3 regions of the Mesorhizobium sp. M0771 genome follow, and region 3 is predicted to be linked to each of the others. Evidence: predicted binding sites of a transcription regulator. Region 3 holds the regulator's gene; each other region holds the start of a gene.
The links. Region 3 encodes PhoB, which activates phosphate uptake and scavenging genes when phosphate is short. Its sites were predicted from a motif close to TGTCATNNANCTGTCAT; they were not measured.

Region 1: a site for PhoB is predicted at 3,726-3,742, ahead of NKI05_RS09870 (bifunctional 2',3'-cyclic-nucleotide 2'-phosphodiesterase/3'-nucleotidase). Genes of this name have one in related genera too.
Region 2: a site for PhoB is predicted at 3,036-3,052, ahead of NKI05_RS20840 (ceramide glucosyltransferase). Genes of this name have one in related genera too.

The regions. Positions count from the first base shown of each region.
Region 1 covers NZ_JAMYPC010000005.1:140,761-147,771, forward strand. The annotation lists gene NKI05_RS09860 (hypothetical protein) at 1-74, opposite strand, end outside; gene NKI05_RS09865 (SAM-dependent methyltransferase) at 334-1,584, shown strand; gene NKI05_RS09870 (bifunctional 2',3'-cyclic-nucleotide 2'-phosphodiesterase/3'-nucleotidase) at 1,645-3,624, opposite strand; gene NKI05_RS09875 (NAD(P)/FAD-dependent oxidoreductase) at 3,767-5,032, opposite strand; gene NKI05_RS09880 (5-formyltetrahydrofolate cyclo-ligase) at 5,212-5,877, shown strand; gene NKI05_RS09885 (hypothetical protein) at 5,933-6,205, opposite strand; partial or broken gene NKI05_RS09890 (Lrp/AsnC ligand binding domain-containing protein) at 6,256-6,438, opposite strand; gene NKI05_RS09895 (hypothetical protein) at 6,613-7,011, shown strand, end outside.
Region 2 covers NZ_JAMYPC010000014.1:66,991-74,001, reverse strand. The annotation lists gene NKI05_RS20860 (aspartate aminotransferase family protein) at 1-283, shown strand, start outside; gene argF (ornithine carbamoyltransferase) at 302-1,213, shown strand; gene NKI05_RS20850 (Hsp33 family molecular chaperone) at 1,322-2,353, shown strand; gene apaG (Co2+/Mg2+ efflux facilitator ApaG/CorD) at 2,539-2,931, opposite strand; gene NKI05_RS20840 (ceramide glucosyltransferase) at 3,153-4,304, shown strand; gene NKI05_RS20835 (O-succinylhomoserine sulfhydrylase) at 4,316-5,506, opposite strand; SAM riboswitch at 5,564-5,641, opposite strand; gene NKI05_RS20830 (2'-deoxycytidine 5'-triphosphate deaminase) at 5,782-6,876, shown strand; gene NKI05_RS20825 (ABC transporter substrate-binding protein) at 6,978-7,011, shown strand, end outside.
Region 3 covers NZ_JAMYPC010000020.1:53,828-60,838, reverse strand. The annotation lists gene pstC (phosphate ABC transporter permease subunit PstC) at 18-1,478, shown strand; gene pstA (phosphate ABC transporter permease PstA) at 1,475-2,791, shown strand; gene pstB (phosphate ABC transporter ATP-binding protein PstB) at 2,809-3,633, shown strand; gene phoU (phosphate signaling complex protein PhoU) at 3,675-4,379, shown strand; gene phoB (phosphate regulon transcriptional regulator PhoB) at 4,396-5,085, shown strand; gene NKI05_RS25630 (ROK family protein) at 5,116-6,351, opposite strand; gene xylF (D-xylose ABC transporter substrate-binding protein) at 6,618-7,011, shown strand, end outside.

The sequences.
Region 1 (7,011 bases), on a different contig from region 3:
TAGCGGCCCTGATTGTAGAGGCCGTCCCAGATCAGGAAAAAGGCGATGGCGACGATGACGATGACATAACGCATGGCTGAAACTAACGTATGTGGCTGTTCCTAACCATAGCGATTTCGCCGGCGGTCGCTCGCCCTCACCGATTCTGGCCCCAGGCACGCCACCTGGGCCAGTGCCGGGCACGGCTTGCCTCTTGAAGTTCCGGTCGATGCGGTGGAAGATTGTGGCGAAAATTTAAGCAGGCTACGGCGTTCGCGCCTGGCGAATGAAAGTGGAGGATGTGGAGGCCGGCAGATCTTGCGCCGCCCCCGCGGAAGTCCAGGGGGGTGTGAGATGGCTGTCAGGGAATACAAAGGCATCGGCGACGCCATCAGGCTGGACGAACTCAATTTCGCCGAGATCGTCAAGGGCCTGCCGGCCAAGGCGCGCATGGTGCTGTCGGCGGCGATGAAATTGCCGCGCGGTTCGCTGAAGGTGAGGATGCCGGATGGCCGGGCGGTGCTTGTCGGCGGCAACGGACCCGGGCCGGATGCCGAGCTGGTGTTGAAGAACTGGCGCCTGCCCGGCCGTGCCTTTTCCGGCGGCACCATCGGCGTTGCCGAATCCTACATGGACGGCGACTGGGAAAGCCCTGATGTAACCAGCTTCCTGGAACTGTTCGTCGTCAACTCGGCCGTTGGCGAACGCATTGCCGGCGGCGCCAGCTGGCTCATCAACACGGTCCAGCGCATCCGCCACTGGTTCAACGAAAACACCCGCACAGGCTCGAAGCGCAACATCTCGGCGCATTACGATCTCGGCAACGCCTTCTACAAGCAATGGCTCGATCCCAGCATGACCTATTCGTCGGCGCTCTATGCGACCGGCGCCAACGACCTGGAAAGCGCTCAGGCCGCCAAATACCGCGCGCTGGCCAAGGATACGGGTATCGGCAAGAAGGACCATGTGCTCGAGATCGGCTGCGGCTGGGGCGGTTTTGCCGAATTTGCCGCGCGCGAGATCGGCTGCCGCGTCACCGGCCTGACCATCAGCCGCGAACAGCACGATTTCGCCAAGGCGCGCATCCAGAAGGCGGGACTGTCTGACAAGGTCGACATCAAGCTGCAGGATTACCGAGACGAAACGGGCACTTACGACCGCATCGCCTCGATCGAGATGTTCGAGGCGGTCGGCGAAAAATATTGGCCGGTATTTTTCGGCAAGATGAAGGCATGCCTGAGGCCCGGCGGCACCGCCGGCCTGCAGATCATCACCATCAACGAGGCCGCTTACGACACCTATCGGGCGCGGCCGGATTTCATCCAGCGCTATGTCTTCCCAGGTGGCATGCTGCCGACGCCGTCGATCCTGAAGACGCTGGGCAGCGACCATGGCCTTGCCCATCTGCGCGAGCGCGTCTTTCCGGACGACTATGCCCGCACGCTTGCCGAATGGCGCAACCGTTTCTGGGCGTCGTGGGAAAAGATCGTCCCGCTCGGCTTCGACGACCGCTTCAAGAAGCTTTGGGAATTTTATCTCCACTATTGCGAAGCCGGCTTTAGAGCCAGCTACATCGACGTGCGCCAAGTGGTCTACAAAGCCTGATCCGAAGCGTGATTGAGCGGGCGTATGCCCGCTCGTTTTCTCTGTTAGCTGCACGTTGCCTCAAAGCAGGATGCGATACTTCGCAAACCCGGATTCGCCCTCGCCGGCCGGCTCGATCTTGAGCGATTTCACCCCAGATATGAAATCCTTCGCTTTGGGGCCGGTCTCGAACACGACGCTGGTGCCGGGCAGCGGCGTGAACGACCAATTGTCGTCGGCCGAGGGGTTGATCGTGCCTTCGCTGACGACGTAGCGCACGATCACGTCGCGGTTGGTGTCCGGCGCCTCGTAGATGATCTTCGAGGCATTGATGTCGGGGAAATTGCCGCCACCGCCGGCGCGGTAATTGTTGGTGGCGACGACGAATTTCGCTGCCGGATCAATCGGCTTGCCGTCGAAGCTGAGGCCGACGATGCGGTTCGAGCCGGCATTGGCGACGCCACCCTTGGCATCGTATTTCGGCAGCTGCGACAGGTCTATTCCGTAGCTGACGCCATCGATCACATCGAAATTGTAGGACGGGAATTCGGTGTCGATGAGCGCCTGGTCGGCTTTGCCCGGCTCGATCTTCCTGAAAATGCCGGCCGACATTTCCAGCCATTCCTTCACTTGCGCGCCGGTGATTTCGACGGCACGAACCGTGTTCGGATAGAGATAGAGGTCGGCGACGTTCTTGATGGCGATGTCGCCCACCGGCACGTCGGTATAGTAGTCGGCGCCGTTGCGCCCGCCGGCCTTGAAGGGCGCCGCCGCCGACAGCAGCGGCACGTTCTTCCACTGCGTGCTTTTTAATATGTCCTTGAGGTACCAGCTCTGCGCCTGGTTGACGATCTGCACCGACGGATCGTCGGCGACCAGCGCGAAATAGGAATAGAGCGGCGCCGAGGTCTTGCCGACCGGTCGGCGGACATAGGCAAGTGTCGCCTCATGGTCCGCCTTCAGCGCATCGACGACGCGCTGGTCGTCCGCCACCGTCGGCTTGTTTGCCTTGTCGACGCGCTCGTAGATCGGCCTTGCCTCAGATGTGGCCGAGGCTACGCGCCATTTCGATCCGTCCCGTTCCAGAAGCAGATCGATCAGTCCCATATGCGAGCCCCAGAAACCGCCCATCACGGCGGGCTTGCCCTGCAGCGTGCCTTTCTCGGTGTCGACGCCATCGAGCGCCTGAAAATCCTTCTTGCCGGGGAAGACCAAATGCTGATGGCCGGTGAACACCGCATCGATGCCTTCGACGCCGGCGACGAAGAAGGAGGCGTTCTCCATGCCGTCGCCCTGCTTGATATCGATGCCGGAATGCGAGAGCGCGATGACGATGTCGGCGCCCTCCTCCTTGATCTGCGGCACCCATGCCCTGGCCGCCTCGACGATGTCGCGCGTCCTGACATTGCCTTCCAGGTTCTTCAGGTCCCAGACCATGATCTGCGGCGGCACGAAGCCGATGATGCCGATCTTGATCGGCTGCTCGACGCCCGACCCGTCCTTGATCTTCTTGTCGAGGATGACATAGGGCTTGAGGTAGAGCTTGTCGTCGCGCGGGTTGGCGGCAAGCTCGGTGCCGCGGATCAGATTGGCGCAGACGAAGGGGAAATTGGCTCCGGCCAGCACCTTGTCGAGGAACGACAGGCCGTAATTGAACTCGTGATTGCCGAGCGTCGAGCATTCATAGCCCAGCAGGTTCATGCCCTTCATGATCGGATGCAGATCGCCTTCCTTGAGGCCCTTTTCATAGGCGATGTAATCGCCCATCGGATTGCCCTGCAAAAGATCGCCATTGTCGATCAGCATCGCATTGGTGGCTTCCTTGCGCACCGCCGCGATCAGTGAGGCCGTCCGCGACAGGCCCATCGTGTCGTTGGCTTTGTCTGCGTAGTAGTCGTAAGGCAGCACATTCACATGGATGTCGGTGGTCTCCATGATCCTCAGATGCGCCTGATTGGCCTGCGCGCGGGCGGAAAACGGATGGAGCATGATCAGCGCCCCGCTGGCGGCCGTACCGGCAAGAAAACTACGGCGGGAGACGGGGTAATTGAGATGCGGCATTGGTTTTCCTTCCCAGCGACGTGACAAGATCCCAGCCCCGAGCGGAAGCTTCGCGCCGAAAACCGGCCATGTCCATCGGGAAGTCAGTCGATCAGCTAAAGGTGACGGCTGGATGAATATCCTTTGGCCGCGGTTGAGAACCTCAGCCCTTGTTATCATCGCCCTGGGTGATCAGCCGCGCGCTGCGCTGGCCGGTGAAATAGATCCATAGCCAGCTAAGCGACACCGACAGCCGGTTGCGGAAGCCGATCAGGAAGTAGATATGCGCCACGCCCCACAGCCACCAGGCGAGCCATCCCGTGAGCTTGATCGAGCCGAAATCGATCGCGGCTGCCCACTTGCCGATCGTCGCCAGGTCGCCGGCATGTTTGTAGCGGAAAGGGCGAGGCGCGCCATCGCCGGCCAGCCGCGCCCTGATCGTCGCGGCAACATGCTTGCCCTCCTGCTTGGCGGAGGGCGCCACGCCTGGCACCGGCTTGCCGTCCGGCCGCAAGACATGCGCTGTGTCGCCGATGACGAAGATCTCCGGACTGTTCGGCACGGTCAGATCGGGCTCGACCATAACCCTGCCCGCCCGGTCCACCGGCGCGCCCAGCCACTCTCCCGCGGGCGAAGCCGCTACGCCGGCGGCCCACAGGATGGTTCGCGCCGGCAGATGCGTATCGCCAAAGACGACGCCTTCGGCATCGAGGCGCGTGACGGCGCGGCCAAGCTCGACCGTGACGCCCCGCCGCTCCAGCGCCTTGCGGGCATAGTCGGACAGCTTTGGCGCGAAATTGGCTAGGATCCTGTCTCCGGCCTCGACCAGCACCACACGCGCCTCACGCGTGTCGATGTTGCGGAATTCGCCGCGCAGCGTTTCATGCGCGAGTTCCACAATGGTGCCGGCAAGCTCCACGCCGGTCGGGCCGCCGCCGACGATGACCAGTGTCAGCAGTGCCTGGCGCTTGGCCGGATCGGTCTCGCGCTCGGCCTGCTCGAAGGCGAGCAGGATGCGCCGGCGAATGGTGGTTGCGTCTTCAAGCGTCTTCAGCCCGGGCGCGAAAGGCTCCCATTCGTCGTGGCCGAAATAAGCATGACGCGCGCCGGTGGCGAGCACCAGCGTGTCGTAGGGAACAGAACTGCCGTCCTCAAGCAGCACGCGTTTGCCTGGACGGTCGACGCCGGTGACGTTGCCGAGCAGGGTCGTCACGTCCTCGCGCTTGCGCAGCAGATGACGGATCGGCCAGGCGACTTCCGAGGTCGCCAGCGAGGTGGTCGCCACCTGGTAGAGCAGCGGCTGGAAAAGGTGATGGTTGCGCTTGTCGATCATGGTGATGCGCACGGGTGCGCCGGCCAGCGCCCGGGTGAGTTCGAGACCGCCGAACCCTGCGCCGACGACAACGACATGATGGCTGGTTTCACTCATCGCATTCACCCCTGTTTGTCTCCCTTTATCTAGTGATTTTTGTGCACCGCAACAATGTCGGGGCGAGCTAGATTGCCGCTTAAGGCTGCCCAGGACTCGTCGCCGGATGTCGCGAATGCCTATGTCGGCAAGCATGGACGGGTATAGCCTTGCAGGGGCTGGAACCACGGGAGTGAAGCATGGCCAACGACGATGACAAAGATGGCAAAGGGCGGGCGCAATATTCTTCGCCACCTTGCTTCATGCACGAACTCGATCCGGAATTTCGCGCGCCATTGACCGACTGGACCGATGTGCGCCGTTGGCGCAAGGCCGAGCGCGAGCGTCTGATCGCGGCACGGTTGGCGGTTTCCGCCGATGCGCGGGTGGCGATGTCGCGGGCTATCGCCGAAGGGCTCGACGCGGCAATCGGCGACATTGCCGGCCGCATGGTCAGCCTCTATTGGCCGTTTCGCGGCGAGCCGGACCTGCGGCCGTGGATGGCGTCGATCAACGAACGCGGCGGCCGCACGGCGCTGCCCATCGTGATCGAGAAAGGCCAGCCGCTGATCTTCCGCGCTTATGTGCCCGGCGACCGGCTGGAAAAAGGCATCTGGAACATCCCGATCCCGGCCGAAGGCGAGCCGGTGCTGCCCGACATCGTCATCTCGCCGATCGTCGGCATCGACCCGCGAAACTACCGCCTGGGCTATGGCGGTGGCTTCTTCGACCGCACGCTGGCTGCCATGCCGTTCAAGCCATTGGTCATCGGCGTCGGCTACGAACTGCAGCGCATCCCCACCATCTACCCGCAGCCGCACGACATCCCGATGGACCAACTGGTGACCGAGGTATTAAAAGCCTAGCGTGATGAGATTCAGAGACCCTCCGTGTGATCGCACATATTCATAAATATCACGCTTAGAAAAGATCGCCGTTGGTGTCATTCCCAGGCAACTGAGGAATATCCGCCTTACCGGCATCTTTATACTCGGCCAACAAACGAATGCGGCGATACACACTGAACAGAATTTTCAGAAAGACAAGCGGATCTCCGGTGCGCGCGTGTAGCGCACCTGCAGACGGAAGCTCAATCAATCGGGCCATGTCATTGGCACTGTCGGCGATTATCTTCACCTCTTCAGCGGCTTTTCTAGTATCCACTTTATTTGTTTTAAGCACAATTCCGTGCACTCCGCTACTCAGCTCCTAAGCCTCTCCGCTTCTTCTCCATCGCCGCGCGATCAACAATCGCGCAAGGCAAAGGACGAACTGATCTTCATCACGTGCGGCATAACAGACAGCCACTTCTTGTGGATGCGTTGATAGCCCACGAGGTGCTTCGCCGCGATGCGCAGGATGTAGTCGTATTCACCCGACATCAGGTGGCAGGACAGCACATTTGGGCAGCACTTTATCGCCGCATCGAGGCCGGTTGACCGCCGTGTAGCAACACAAATGTTACGTGACAAAAATCCGACGTGGTCGATAAATACTCTTTAAGGGAACCATGCTGCAGCGAACCGCTTCGACATGCGCTTCGGGCGGATCCAACAGTGTCGAGCCGCTCTTGAATTGGCTGCTTCGCAACGGGTGGCGAGATGATCGGACGAACCATAGCAATTACCCTCGCAATTGCGTTTTCCCTTTCGCCTTTGCATGCGCAACCACGGCATCGTTTGCCGAGCGGCTACAAATGGGGCCGCTGCCTGCTTGTTGTTGGCGGTCAGACCCGCATATCCGGAAGGTGCTCTTATCAAATCGAGCAGGGCGGCGATTTCAATATCCAGGGACCGAAGCAAGTTTTTGCAGGGATCGACTATCCTGATCCGCATAGTGGCGCTGGTGAAATGTCTAAAGATTACTGGGCGGATGTCTACAAGGACGGTGATGTCTGGGCGGGCTATGCAAACTCCGACATTCGCGCCACCCACGGTGATGAACGCTGGGAAGAACTTCGCCGCGAAGGCGCATGCTATATCGGGAAGGACGTCCGAGTA
Region 2 (7,011 bases), on a different contig from region 3:
GATGAAGCAGGGCCTGGCGGCGGTCGCCGACGAATTTCCCGATGTCATCGAAGGCATCAGGGGCAGCGGCCTGATGCTTGGCCTGAAATGCGCCATGCCCAACACCAAGGTCAACATGGCGCTGCGCGACCAGCATCTGCTGGCGGTGCCGGCCGGCGACAACGTCATTCGTCTGCTGCCGCCGCTGACCGTCACCGACGCCGAGATCGGCGAAGCGCTCGATCGCATCCGCGCCGGCGCCAAGGGCCTGACCGACGCCATCGCCGCGGCCGCCGCGAAGTAATCCCGAGAACCATTCCCGATGAGCCTTCGCCATTTCACCGATCTTTCCGCCGTTTCCGAAGGCGATCTGCGCCTGATGCTGGACGATGCGGTGGTGCGCAAGGCGCGCCTCAAGGCCGGCGAACGGACCAAACCGCTCGAAGGCAAGGTGCTGGCCATGATCTTCGACAAGCCGTCGACGCGCACGCGCGTGTCCTTCGACGTCGGCATGCGACAGCTCGGCGGCGAGACCATCATGCTGACCGGCACCGAAATGCAGCTCGGCCGTTCCGAGACCATTGCCGACACCGCCAAGGTGCTGTCGCGCTATGTCGACGCCATCATGATCCGCACCACGTCGCATGAGCGGCTGCTCGAGCTGACCGAGAATGCCACGATTCCGGTCATCAACGGGCTGACCGACGACACCCATCCCTGTCAGCTGATGGCCGACATCATGACCTTCGAGGAGCATCGCGGTCCGGTTGCCGGCAAGACCATCGCCTGGACCGGCGACGGCAACAACGTGCTGCATTCGCTGCTCGAAGCTTCGGCGCGGTTCCGCTTCAACCTGAACGTCGCAGTGCCGGAAGGCAGCGAGCCGGCGCAAAAGCATATCGACTGGTCGAAGAGCAATGGCGGCAAGCTGCACTTCACCCGCTCGCCCGAGGAAGCCGTCGACCAAGCCGACTGCATCGTCACCGACTGCTGGGTGTCGATGGGCCAGGAACACCGCGCCCGCGGCCACAATGTCTTCTCGCCCTATCAGGTCAATGCGGCGCTGATGGCCAGGGCCAAGCCCGACGCCCTGTTCATGCACTGCCTGCCGGCGCATCGCGGCGAGGAAGTCACCGACGAGGTCATCGACGGTCCGCATTCGGTTGTCTTCGACGAAGCCGAGAACCGGCTCCACGCCCAGAAGGCGGTTTTGGCCTGGTGTCTGGGCGCTTGATCTCCAGGCGCTTGATCTCCAAGCGCTTGATCCGGGGCGGCGCGATGCCTATTTGCGCCCCATCACGCAAATCAAGCGCGTTTGGACGCATGCACCCCTCCGGGCCGCATGGCCGCGCCCTGGAGCTTTGTCATGTTGGAAACGCATCAAGTGACTGAACATCACCCCAAACTCGGCGAGTTCGGCTATGCCGGCGACGATCATGTCGTACCCTTCGAGGTCGGCCCGCTCGACGTGCGCGGCCGCACCGTGCAACTCGGGCCGATGCTCGACGCCATCCTCAACCGTCACGACTATCCCGAGCCGGTCGCCCGCCTGCTCGCGGAAGCCTGTGTGCTGACGGTGCTGCTCGGCACCTCGCTCAAATTCGAAGGCAAGTTCATCCTGCAGACCCGCACCGACGGCCCGGTCGACATGCTGGTCGCGGATTTCTCCACGCCTTCGGCATTGCGCGCCTATGCGCGTTTCGACGCCGACCGGCTGGAGGCCCTGGTGGCCGCAGGCCAGACCTCGCAGCAGACGCTGCTGGGCAGCGGCGTTTTGGCGCTGACCATCGACCAGGGCGCGCACACGCAGCGCTATCAGGGCATCGTCCAGCTCGACGGCGAGACGCTGGAGGACGCCGCGCGCACCTATTTCCGCCAGTCGGAGCAGATCCCGACCGACCTCAGGCTGTCGGTGGCCAAGCTTCTGACGCCAGGTCCCGGCGGCGCTCGTGAGCAGTGGCGCGCCGGCGGCATCCTGGCGCAGTTCCTGCCGCAGTCACCCGAGCGCATGCGCGTGCCCGACATTTCGGGCGGCGACGGCGATCCGCGTGACGTGACGCAGGAGCCGGCCGACAATTCGTGGCGCGAGCTGGTGGCGCTGCTCGGCACCATCGAGCCGACCGAGCTGATCGACCCGACCATCGGCGCCGAGCGGCTGCTCTACAGGCTGTTCCACGAACATGGCGTGCGCGTCTTCGGCGGCGTGCCGGTCGCCGACCAATGTTCCTGCTCAAGGGACAAGATACGCGGCATCCTCGAGGGGTTTTCCGCGCAGGAGATCAAGGACAGCACCGAAGATGGCGGCATCCACGTCGCCTGCGAGTTCTGCTCGAAGCAGTACGACTTCGACCCGGCGGAGTTTGCAACTCAGTAGCATCTCTTCCTTCTCCCCGTTCACGGGGAGAAGGTGCCCGAAGGGCGGATGAGGGCAGCGCGAACTTTGGTGAATGGCCGCGCATAGCCTAGGTCATGTGCGTGGAAGATAACCTCATGACTCTGGCGCTGCCCCTCATTGCCCTGCCGGGCATTTCTCCCCGTATAGTGACGGGGAGAAAACCCCTAATTCACCGTCCGTCGGGTCCCCGGCAGATCCAGCGAAAACGCGGGAATAGCGACGTCGAACGTCTCGCCCTTTTTGTTGCGCATGGTGTAGTGGCCGACCATGAAGCCGGAGGGCGTCGAGAGCGGGCAGCCTGACGTGTATTGATAGCTGTCGCCGGGATTGAGCTCAGGCTGGTCGCCGACCACGCCGGCGCCGCGCACTTCCTCGACCCGGCCGCTGCCGTCGGTGATGTGCCAGTAACGCGCCATAAGCTGCACGAAATCGTCCGACTGGTTGTCGATCGTCACCTGGTAGCCCCAGACATAACGGTTCTCCGCCGGGTCCGAGCGGTCCTCCAGGTAGAACGGTCTGACCTGCACTTCGATGTTGCGCGTGACGGCGCGGTACATGGGCTGCTCCCGTTGCGCAGCAGGGAACATTTGTCGCGCCATGCGGTTTGATACGCGCAGAGCGGCATGTCCTGCCAGCCTCAAAGCGCAGTGCCGACAAACAATGTCATTTAAGTGACACATGACAATGTTGGTGTGCGCAAACCTTGCCGGCGACTCAAGGCCCATCTGTCGACTGACAAAGCAGCCGCGAGCGGCCTTTCCGGAGTGACCAGATCTCGATGGAACCAGCTCTCACAGCCGCCTTCGCTTCCTCCGCTTTGCTTCTTTCCAATCTCGCCAGCATCCTGCTTGCTTCGTCGAAACTGCAAGCGCGTCGCCTTATCCCTCCGCCGTCCGGCGAGCAGCCACCGGTCTCGATCGTCGTGCCGTCGCGCGGCGTGGAGCCGTTCACACAAGAGACGCTGCAGCGAGCCTTCTCGCTCGACTGGCCGCGCTACGAACTGATCTTCTGCGTCGCTCACGCCGACGATCCCGTCGTCAAACTGATAAACAGGGCGATCGTCCTGTTTCCCAACGTGCCGGCCCGGCTGCTGATCGGCGACGACCGCGTCAGCAGCAACCCGAAGCTCAACAACTGCGTCAAGGGCTGGGAAGCGGCGCGCTATCATTGGGTTATTCTGGCGGATTCCAACGTGCTGATGCCAAGGGATTACGTCCAGCACCTGATGGCGGCCTGGCGGACCAATACCGGGCTTATCTGCTCGACGCCGATCGGCTCTCGGCCGGATGGCTTTTGGGCCGAGGTCGAATGCGCGTTCCTCAACACGCTGCAGGCGCGCTGGCAATATGCCGGCGAGGCGCTCGGTCTCGGCTTTGCCCAGGGCAAGAGCATGCTGTGGAACAAGCCGATGCTCGATACCAATGGCGGTATCCGCGCGCTGGCCGCCGAGATCGCCGAGGATGCTGCTGCAACCAAGCTGGTCAACGGACTGGGCCTGCACGTCAATCTCGTTGCCTCGCCTTTCGAGCAACCACTGGGGCAGCGCCGACTTGCCGACATCTGGTCGCGCCAGGCGCGCTGGGCGCGGTTGCGCCGCGTCACCTTCCCACTGTTTTTCGCACCCGAGATCCTGACCGGCGTCGCCGTGCCGTTGGCGTTGGCGCTGGTGGCGGCCGCAAGTGCCGGCATCAGCCTGCCGGCCACGGTGATGGCCGTGCTGACGGCGGCCTACATTCCCGAATGCGCGCTGGCCGCGGCCAAGGGCTGGCATCTGTCGCTGCGCATGGTCCCGGCGATGATGGTCCGCGACATGATGCTTCCCGCCATCTGGGCGCGCGGCTGGCTGAGCGGCGCCGTCGACTGGCGCGGCAACACCATGACCATCGGCACCAAGACGGCCGAACTGGAAGAGGTTTCGTCGGGAGCGTGACGCCTCGCGGCCTATCCGGCTGCCTTCAGCGCCTGCGCAACGTCCTCCAGCAGATCGTCCGTATCCTCAAGACCGACCGACAGCCTGAGCGTTCCCGGCCCGATGCCAAGCTCGGCGCGAGCTTCGTCGCTGAGGTTCTTGTGCGTGGTGGTCGCCGGATGGGTGATCAGGCTCTTGGCGTCGCCGAGATTGTTGGAGATCAGCACGATGTCGAGCGCGTTCTGCAAGGCGAAGGCCGCCTGCTTGCCGCCCTTGACGTCGAGGCAGATCAGCGTCGATCCGCCCGTCATCTGCTTCTTGACGATGTCGGCCTGCGGGTGGTCGGCGCGGCCGGGATAGATGACGCGGGCGATTTCCGGCCGTCCTGCCAGGAAATCCGCGATCTTGGCCGCGCTTTCCGTCTGCTGGCGCACCCGAACCGGCAGCGTCTCCAGGCCCTTGAGCAGCGTCCAGGCGTTGAACGGCGACAGGCTCGGGCCGGTGTGGCGGAAATAGTCGTGCAAATTCTCGTCGATCCATTTCTTGTCCGACAGGATGATGCCGCCGAGACAGCGTCCCTGGCCGTCAATGTGCTTGGTCGCGGAGTAGACGACGATATGGGCGCCGAGCTGCAAGGGCTTCTGCTGCAAGGGCGTGGCAAAGACATTGTCGACGATCAGCCTGGCGCCGATCGAGGTGGCGAGCGCCGCCACCGCTGCGATGTCGACCACTTCCAGCGTCGGATTGGTCGGGCTTTCCAGGAAGAACAGTTTCGTGTTCGGCCGCACCGCCTTTTCCCAGTTGGCGATGTCGGTGCCGTCGACCAGCGTTGCCTCGATGCCGTATTTCGGCGCCAGCGTCTCCACCACCCAGCGGCAGGAGCCGAACAGCGCGCGCGCCGCAACGATATGGTCGCCGGCCTTGGCGCTGCACAGGAGCGCTGCCGTCACCGCCGCCATGCCGGACGCCGTGGCGCGCGCATCTTCGGCACCCTCCAGCGCGCACATGCGCTTTTCGAACATGTCGACGGTAGGGTTGGCGTAGCGCGAATAGATGAAGCCCGGCTCCTCGCCCTTGAAACGGGCTTCCGCGGCCTGCGCCGTTTCATAGACATAGCCCTGGGTGAGATACATCGCTTCCGACGTCTCGCCGAACTGTGAACGCAGTGTTCCCCCGTGCACGAGTGCGGTCTGAGGCTTCCAGTTACGCTTCTTGGTGCTCATCGCTTTTGTTCCAGACACAAAAAAACCGGCCGCGAAAGTCGCAACCGGTCCATATGGCCTTGCGGCCCGACGGTCCTTTAGCGACTTGTTTAACGTGGCTGCAAGCCGACCGGCCAAATCACCACGGGATAACGACCCTTTAGACCTCACCTGCGCTTGCGTCAATTGCCGGCTTCATTAAGAGGTTTGTACCAGGCAGGTTCCGCAATAATATCCAGCGGTTTTGCGGCAAGAACCTGCCACAAAGAGACCGACCTTGGAGCGGAGCCAGCCTTTTGCGGCAGACAGGCATTCTTCCCGATCAGGACATTTCCGCGCTGTTTCAGTCCGGCGCGCTGGAGTCGCCGCGCGCGCTCGATGTCGACCAGGTGCAGCCGGCGAGCCTCGATCTGAGGCTCGGCAACAAGGCTTTTCGCGTGCGCGCCTCCTTCCTGCCGGGTCCCGATCATCTGGTGGCCGACAAGCTTCACCGGCTGAAATTGCATGAGTTCAGTCTCGCCGAGGGCGCGGTGCTGGAAACCGGCTGCGTCTACATCGTGCCGCTGCTCGAAAGCCTGGCGCTGCCCGCAAACGTGTCGGCCTCGGCCAACCCGAAGAGCTCGACCGGCCGGCTCGACATCTTCACCCGGGTGATGACCGATCGCGGCCATGAGTTCGACAAGATCGCCCCCGGCTATCACGGGCCGCTTTATCTCGAAGTCAGTCCACGCACCTTCCCGATCGTCGTACGCGCCGGATCGAGGCTGTCGCAGATCCGCTTTCGCACCGGCAACGCGCTGTTGTCGGAGGCAGAACTGAACGAATTGCACCGCGCCGAGATGCTGGTGGCGACCGAGCCGCCCAACATTTCCGGCGGCGGCATTGCGCTGTCGATCGATCTTGACGGCGACCAGAACGGCCTGGTCGGCTATCGCGGCAAGCATCACACCGGCTTGGTCGATGTCGACAAGCGCGCCGCCCAGGATGCCGTCGATTTCTGGGAGCCGCTCTATAAGAGCGGCGCCGGCGAACTGGTGCTCGACCCGGACGAGTTCTACATCCTGGTCAGCCGCGAAGCCGTGCACGTGCCGCCGCTCTACGCCGCCGAGATGACGCCCTTCGATCCGCTGGTTGGCGAATTCCGTGTTCACTATGCCGGCTTCTTCGATCCGGGCTTCGGCCATTCGGCCTCAGGCGGCACCGGCAGCCGGGCGGTGCTCGAAGTGCGCAGCCACGAAGTGCCGTTCATCCTCGACCACGGCCAGATCGTCGGCCGGCTGGTCTACGAACACATGCTGAAGCGGCCGCAGGCGCTTTACGGCACCGATCTCGGCTCGAATTACCAGGCGCAAGGCCTCAAGCTCTCCAAGCATTTCCGCCCCGCCGGCTGAACCTTCGATCACCGTCAGGCAAAATACTTGCCTGCGCTGCCTCACCATGCTTGGCTGCCTTTCGGTGGCCGGCAAGAGAACGGCGCGCAAGGGGAACCAAAATGCAGATTTCAAGATGGATCATATCGGCAGCGG
Region 3 (7,011 bases):
TTTCCCTGGGGTGGGTGATGTCGTCCTTGCTCGTACTCGCCATAGTCATCGCCATAGGCGTGGTCGCTTTTGTGATCGGCCGCCAGCGCGCAGCGGCGCAGGATACCGGCAAGGTCAAGCCGCATTCGCGCGCGCATTATCATGGCTGGTGGGCCTTTCTGCTCGCGGTCCTGCCTGCCGTCCTGCTGCTCGCCGTCTGGGATATCGGCTCTTCCTTCTATCTCGACCGGCACATCCATGCCGCTTTGCCCGAGCGCACCGCCGACACAAAGGTGGCCAGCGAAGCGCTCGACGCCAGCCTGGTGAAGAGCCTGGCCAAGGGCCTGCGCCGGCTCGATGGCGATACCGCACTTCCCGCTACTTTCGCCGAATTGCAGCCGCTGCTCGCCGCCAAGGGCGTGGCACTGGCCAGCGACACACAGGACTATATGATCCCGATCGCGGTCGAGGCGAACCAGGTCCAGGACCGGCTCGGCCTGTTCGGCGCCGTGCTGACCTTCGCGCTGTCGGTCGCCGGCGCCTTCTATGCGCTGAGGCAGATCGCGCCGCGCGCCAGGGCGCGCAACAATGTCGAGAAGCTGATGCTGTGGGGGCTGCTTGCGGCCTCGACCATCGCCATCCTGACCACGGTCGGCATCGTGCTGTCGATGCTGTTCCAGACGATCACCTTCTTCGAGAGCGTATCGCCGATGAGCTTCTTCTTCGGCACGGTGTGGGATCCGCGTTTCGCCGCCGCCGGTTCCGGCGGCAGCCAGGGTCAGTTCGGCCTGATCCCGCTACTCGCCGGCACGCTCTACATCGCCGCCGTCGCGCTTCTGGTCGCAGTGCCGGTCGGGCTGATGTCGGCGGTCTACATGTCCGAATATGCCTCGCGCGGTGTGCGCTCGGTGGTCAAGCCGGCGTTGGAACTGCTGGCCGGCATTCCGACCATCGTCTACGGCATCTTCGCCGTTGTCACGCTCGGACCGTTCTTGCGCGACCTGTCGGCGGCACTCACCGGCGGCTCGCCCTTCATCCAGGGCCAGAGCATCTTCACCGCCGGTCTGGTGATGGGCGTCATGCTGATCCCGGTCGTGTCCTCTTTGTCCGACGACATCATCACCGCGGTGCCGCGCGCAATGCGTGACGGCTCGCTCGGCCTCGGCGCCACCCGCTCCGAGACGATCAAGCGGGTGATCCTGCCGGCGGCACTGCCCGGCATCGTCGGCGCCATCCTGTTGACGGCGTCGCGCGCCATCGGCGAGACGATGATCGTCGTGCTGGCGGCGGGCGTCGCCGCCAATCTGACGGCCAATCCGTTCGAGGCGATGACGACCATCACCGTCAAGATCGTCAACCAGCTGACCGGCGACCTCGAGTTCAACTCGCCGCAGACGCTGGTCGCCTTCGCGCTCGGCCTGACGCTGTTCGCGCTGACGCTGGTGATGAACATCGTCGCCCTCTACATCGTGCGCAAGTACCGGGAGCAGTACGAATGACCGACATCCCCCTGGACACGATGGCGGGCGCCGTCGCGCGACCGCGCCGCGACATCGGGCTGAAGGCGCGCTATGCCGCCGAACGCCGGTTCCGCATCTATGGCGTGATTGCGATCTCGGTGGGCCTGGCGTTCCTGGCCATCATGCTGATCACCATCGTCTCGAAAGGCTACACCGCCTTCTGGCAGACGACGGTGACGCTGCCGGTCACCTTCGACGAGAAGGTGATCGATCCCTCCGGCAAGCGCGCGACCGACCCTACCGTGCTGATCAAGGCGAACTATCCCAAGCTCGCCGAAAACGCGCTGGTGGCCAAGCTCGGCATCGATCCGGCCAACAAGCCGATGATGCTGAAGCTCAAGGGCTTCCTGTCGGAAGGCGCCCGCGTCCAGCTGCGCGACATCGTCTCCGCCGATCCGTCGGTGATCGGCAGGACGCGTGACGTCGACATCCTGGCTGCCGCGAACCTCGACTCGGCCTTCAAGGGCCAGATCGACCTCGGCGTCGATGAAGCGCGCCGCAAGGTGTCCAACCAGCAGATCGACTGGATGAACAAGCTTAAAGCCGACGGCGTGATGGCCGAGCATTTCAACACCGGCCTGTTCACCTATGGCGCCTCCAGCCGGCCCGAAACGTCGGGCATGGGCGTGGCGATCATCGGCTCGTTCTACATGATGGTGATCGTGCTGTTGCTGGCGCTGCCGATCGGCGTCGCCGCCTCCATCTATCTGGAGGAGTTCGCCAAGAAGAACCGCTTTACGGACCTGATCGAAGTCAACATCAACAATCTCGCGGCGGTGCCGTCGATCGTCTTCGGTCTGCTTGGCCTTGCCGTGTTCATCAACTTCCTCGGCATGCCGCGCTCGGCTTCCTTCGTCGGCGGCCTGGTGCTGACCTTGATGACATTGCCGACCATAATCATCGCCACGCGCGCCGCCCTCGCCGCGGTGCCGCCGTCGATCCGCTCGGCGGCCCTAGGTCTCGGCGCCTCCAAGATGCAGATGGTGTTCCATCACATCCTGCCGCTTGCCGCCCCAGGCATCCTTACCGGCACCATCATCGGCCTGGCGCGTGCGCTCGGCGAGACAGCACCGCTGCTCTTGATCGGCATGGTCGCTTTCGTCGCCGATTATCCGACGACGCCTTTCGATCCGGCGACCGCGCTGCCGGTTCAGATCTATATGTGGGCAAACGAGGCTGAGCGCGCTTTTGTCGAGCGCATGTCCGGCGCCATCATCATCCTGCTCGTCTTCCTCATGGCCATGAACATCACCGCGATCGTGCTCCGGCGCCGCTTCGAGCGGCGCTGGTAGAAAAAAGGCAATTTGGTATGAACATCATGACCGAACAGTCCCTTGAGAATGCAGTGGGCGACAAAATGAACGCCAAGTCGAACGAAGTCATCAAGATGCGCGGCGACAAGGTCGGCGTCTTCTACGGCGAGAAGCAGGCGTTGTTCGACGTCAATCTCGACGTGCGTCAGAACCAGGTGACGGCGCTGATCGGCCCGTCCGGCTGCGGCAAGTCGACCTTCCTGCGCTGCCTCAACCGCATGAACGACACCATCGATTTGGCGCGGGTGACCGGCAAGATCACGCTCGATGAAGACGACATCTACGACAAGAACATCGATGTCGTCGAACTGCGCGCCCGCGTCGGCATGGTGTTCCAGAAACCCAACCCGTTCCCGAAGTCGATCTACGAGAACGTCGCCTACGGCCCGCGCATCCATGGGCTGGCCAAGCGCAAGTCCGACATGGACCAGATCGTCGAGCAGAGCCTGAAGAAGGCGGCGATCTGGAACGAGGTCAAGGACCGCCTGCAGGAGCCCGGCACCGGCCTGTCCGGCGGCCAGCAGCAGCGCCTGTGCATCGCGCGCGCCATCGCCGTGTCGCCGGAGGTGATCCTGATGGACGAGCCCTGCTCGGCGCTCGATCCGATCGCCACCGCCCGTGTCGAGGAGCTGATCGACGAACTGCGCCAGAACTACACGATCGTCATCGTCACCCACTCGATGCAGCAGGCGGCGCGCGTGTCGCAGCGCACGGCGATGTTCCATCTCGGCTATCTCGTCGAGGAGGGCGCCACCGACAAGATGTTCACCAACCCCGACGACAAGCGCACCCAGGACTACATTACCGGCCGCTTCGGCTGAGCCGTCCGGCGGGTGAATTTTCAGGCACGAGGACCAAGATCATGGGTGAACATACCGTCGCCTCCTTCGATGAAGAGCTCGGGCAGATCAGCAAGCTGATCCGCGACATGGGCGATCTGGCAGGCTCGATGGTCAGCGGCTCGACCAGGGCGCTGCTCAATTCGGACAATGCGCTGGCACAGCGTGTCGTTTCCGACGACGCCATCATGGATGCGCGCCAGCGCGAACTGGACGACCGCGCCATCACGCTGATCGCCAAGCGCCAGCCGATGGCCAACGATCTGCGCGCCGTGGTCGGCTCGATCCGCATGGCGGGCGACCTCGAGCGCATCGGCGACCTCGCCAAGAACATCGCCAAACGCGTCGGCACCGTGGGCTTGAGCGTCACGCCGCGCGACCTCTCGCACTCCATCGACGCCATGGCGCAACTGGTGCTGATCCAGGTGCAAGGCGTCGTCGAGGAATATGCCGCCACCGATGCGGCAGCGCTTGCAAAACTCAGGAATGACGACGAGCGCATCGACGTCAAATACACGTCCGTGTTTCGTGAGCTCTTGACCTACATGATGGAAGACCCTCGCAACATCACCGCCTGCACGCATCTCTTGTTCTGCGCCAAGAATCTTGAGCGCATCGGCGATCATGTCACCAACATCGCCGAAAATGCGTATTATGTGCTGACCGGCCAGCAATTGCCCGCCAATCGTCCGAAGCAGGACGAGACGGCGATGGCCACGCCGGCCTGATGAGGGTGAACTGCATATGATCGCGCCACGCATCATGGTCGTGGAGGACGAGGAGCCACTAGGCGTGCTCCTCCGCTACAACCTCGAATCCGAAGGCTATCAGGTCGAGGTGGTGACACGCGGCGACGAGGCCGAGATCCGCCTGCAGGAAAACGTGCCCGATCTCCTGGTGCTCGACTGGATGGTGCCGGCTGTTTCCGGCATCGAGCTCTGCCGGCGGCTTAGAGTGCGGCCCGAAACCGAGCGGCTGCCGATCATCATGCTGACCGCGCGCGGTGAGGAAAGCGACCGCGTGCGCGGCCTGTCCACCGGTGCCGACGACTATCTGGTCAAGCCATTCTCGACGCCGGAGTTCATGGCGCGCGTGAAAGCGCTGCTGCGCCGCGCCAAGCCGGAAGTGCTGTCGAGCGTGCTCAAGGTCGGCGACATCGTGCTCGATCGAGAATCGCACCGGGTCTACCGCAAGAAGAGCGAGATCAGGCTCGGACCGACCGAGTTCCGGCTGCTCGAATTCATGATGCGCCATCCCGGCCGCGTGTTCTCGCGCAGCCAACTGCTCGACAATGTCTGGGGCGAGACGATCTATATAGACGAGCGAACCGTCGACGTGCATGTCGGGCGGCTGCGCAAGGCCGTCAACAACGGCCGCATGCCGGATGTCATCCGTACCATTCGCGGCGCCGGCTACGCTATTAGGGAAGACTAGGATGCTGCGCGTCGCGCCGTTGCCGGCCATTCAGGCGACATGCTTGCCGGATTTCGCCTGAATGCCCGGCGCGAAAATCTCCTGGTCGACGAAGCCGAGCGCGCGCATGGCGCAGCCTTCGCGGATCAGCGGCAGCTCGTTGGGCTCGGTGTCGAAGGAGATCGATTTCGAGTGCTGGCCGCCGGCGGTCTGGGCGATCGCTTCGCGCAATGCCGGTTCGATCAGGTCGAAGGCGGCGGCGCTGACGCCGACCATGGCGACGGGTGCCGGATCGATCAGAGCAAACAGGCTGCCGAGGCCGAAGCCGAGCGCCTCACCGGCCCTGCGATAGGCTTCGCGCTCCGGGCCATCGGTTTCGCGGGCGCGCGCGGCGAGTGCGCGCATATCAGCGTCGCCGATATCGACCGGCTCGGCATCCTCGCCCATCATTTTGGCGCTGCGCCAGATGGCGTAGTTTCCGGCATAGGCCTCGACGCAGCCGCGCCGCCCGCAGCGGCAGAGCGCGCCGCCCGGACGGTGGATCATGTGGCCGAACTCGCCGCCCGAGGAATGGGTGCCGGTGAACAGTTCGCCTTTCAGCACCAGCCCCATGCCGATGCCGTGCGACAAGAGGATCGCGATGAAATTGTCGCGGTAGCGCTCGGGCTGGCGCCATTGCAGGGCCACCGCCATCATATTGCAGTCGTTCTCCATGGTGGCAGGAATGCCGAATTCCGCTTCCAACATGTCGGCGAAGGCAATGTCGGTCAGTGGCGTGATTGGCGACCACAGCATGGCCCGCGCCTGCGAATCGGTGATGCCCTGGATGCCCATGGCAATGCGGGCGATGCTCTGGACATCGAGGTCCGGGTCCGCGAGACGCCGCCCGACGATTGCTACGCATTCGCCGATCAGCTCGTCGCGCGGCATGGTCAGCGTGTCGAGCCGGCGCTGTTCTTCCGCGACCACCTGGCCGGCATAGTCGATGACGGTGACGGAGAGGAAGTTCAGCGACAGCACCACGGTCATGACCGCCGCCGCTTCCGGGTTGAGGCCAAGGCCGACCTGCGGCCGGCCGCGTTTCAGCGAGCCGGTCTCGCCAGGCTTGCCTTCAATCAGGATGCCTTCTTGAATTAGATCAGACGAGATTGCCGATATCGTCGAATGGCTGAGGCCGGTGGTCGCCGCAATCTCGGTCCGCGACGGCTGGCCGGCCCGGCGCACGGCCGAAATCACCATCGCACGGTTGCGACGGCGCAGATCGTCGTGGCGGATCCCAACCGACATTTGTTTTCCTCCCGGCCTCCTCGCGCCTCATGATAGTGAAGGCGTTCGACGGCACCAGCCAAATATTGGCAGACGCCGGCAGCCCTGTCATTGTTTATTGCGGAGCTCGAAAAAATGCGGCAACGCCATCAGAATCCATCATAATCGATGTTGACAGTGCCTTATCATTGAACCAGTATTTTTTCGAGGCTCGAAAAAATGGAGCCTCTTTGTGCAGGCCTTCGGGCCGGTTTTGTCGCGCCGTGGGCGGCGCAGGGAGGGTTATAATGAACAGATTTGCAGCCGCCATGCTGGCGGGTGTCGCCATGTCGCTGGCGCTGATGTCGGTCGCGCAGGCGAAGGACAAGGTCATCGGCGTGTCGTGGTCGAACTTCCAGGAAGAGCGCTGGAAGACCGACGAGGCGGCGATGAAAACGGCGATCGAAGCCGCCGGCGACAAGTACATTTCGGCCGACGCGCAGTCCAATCCCGGCAAGCAGCTGACCGACGTCGAAAGCCTGATCTCGCAGGGCGCCAACTCGCTGATCATCTTGGCGCAGGACGCCTCGGCCATCGGCCCGGCGGTGCAGAAGGCGCTGGACGAAGGCATTCCGGTCGTCGGCTATGATCGCCTGATCGAGAACAAGGACGTCTTCTACCTGACCTTCGACAACAAGGAAG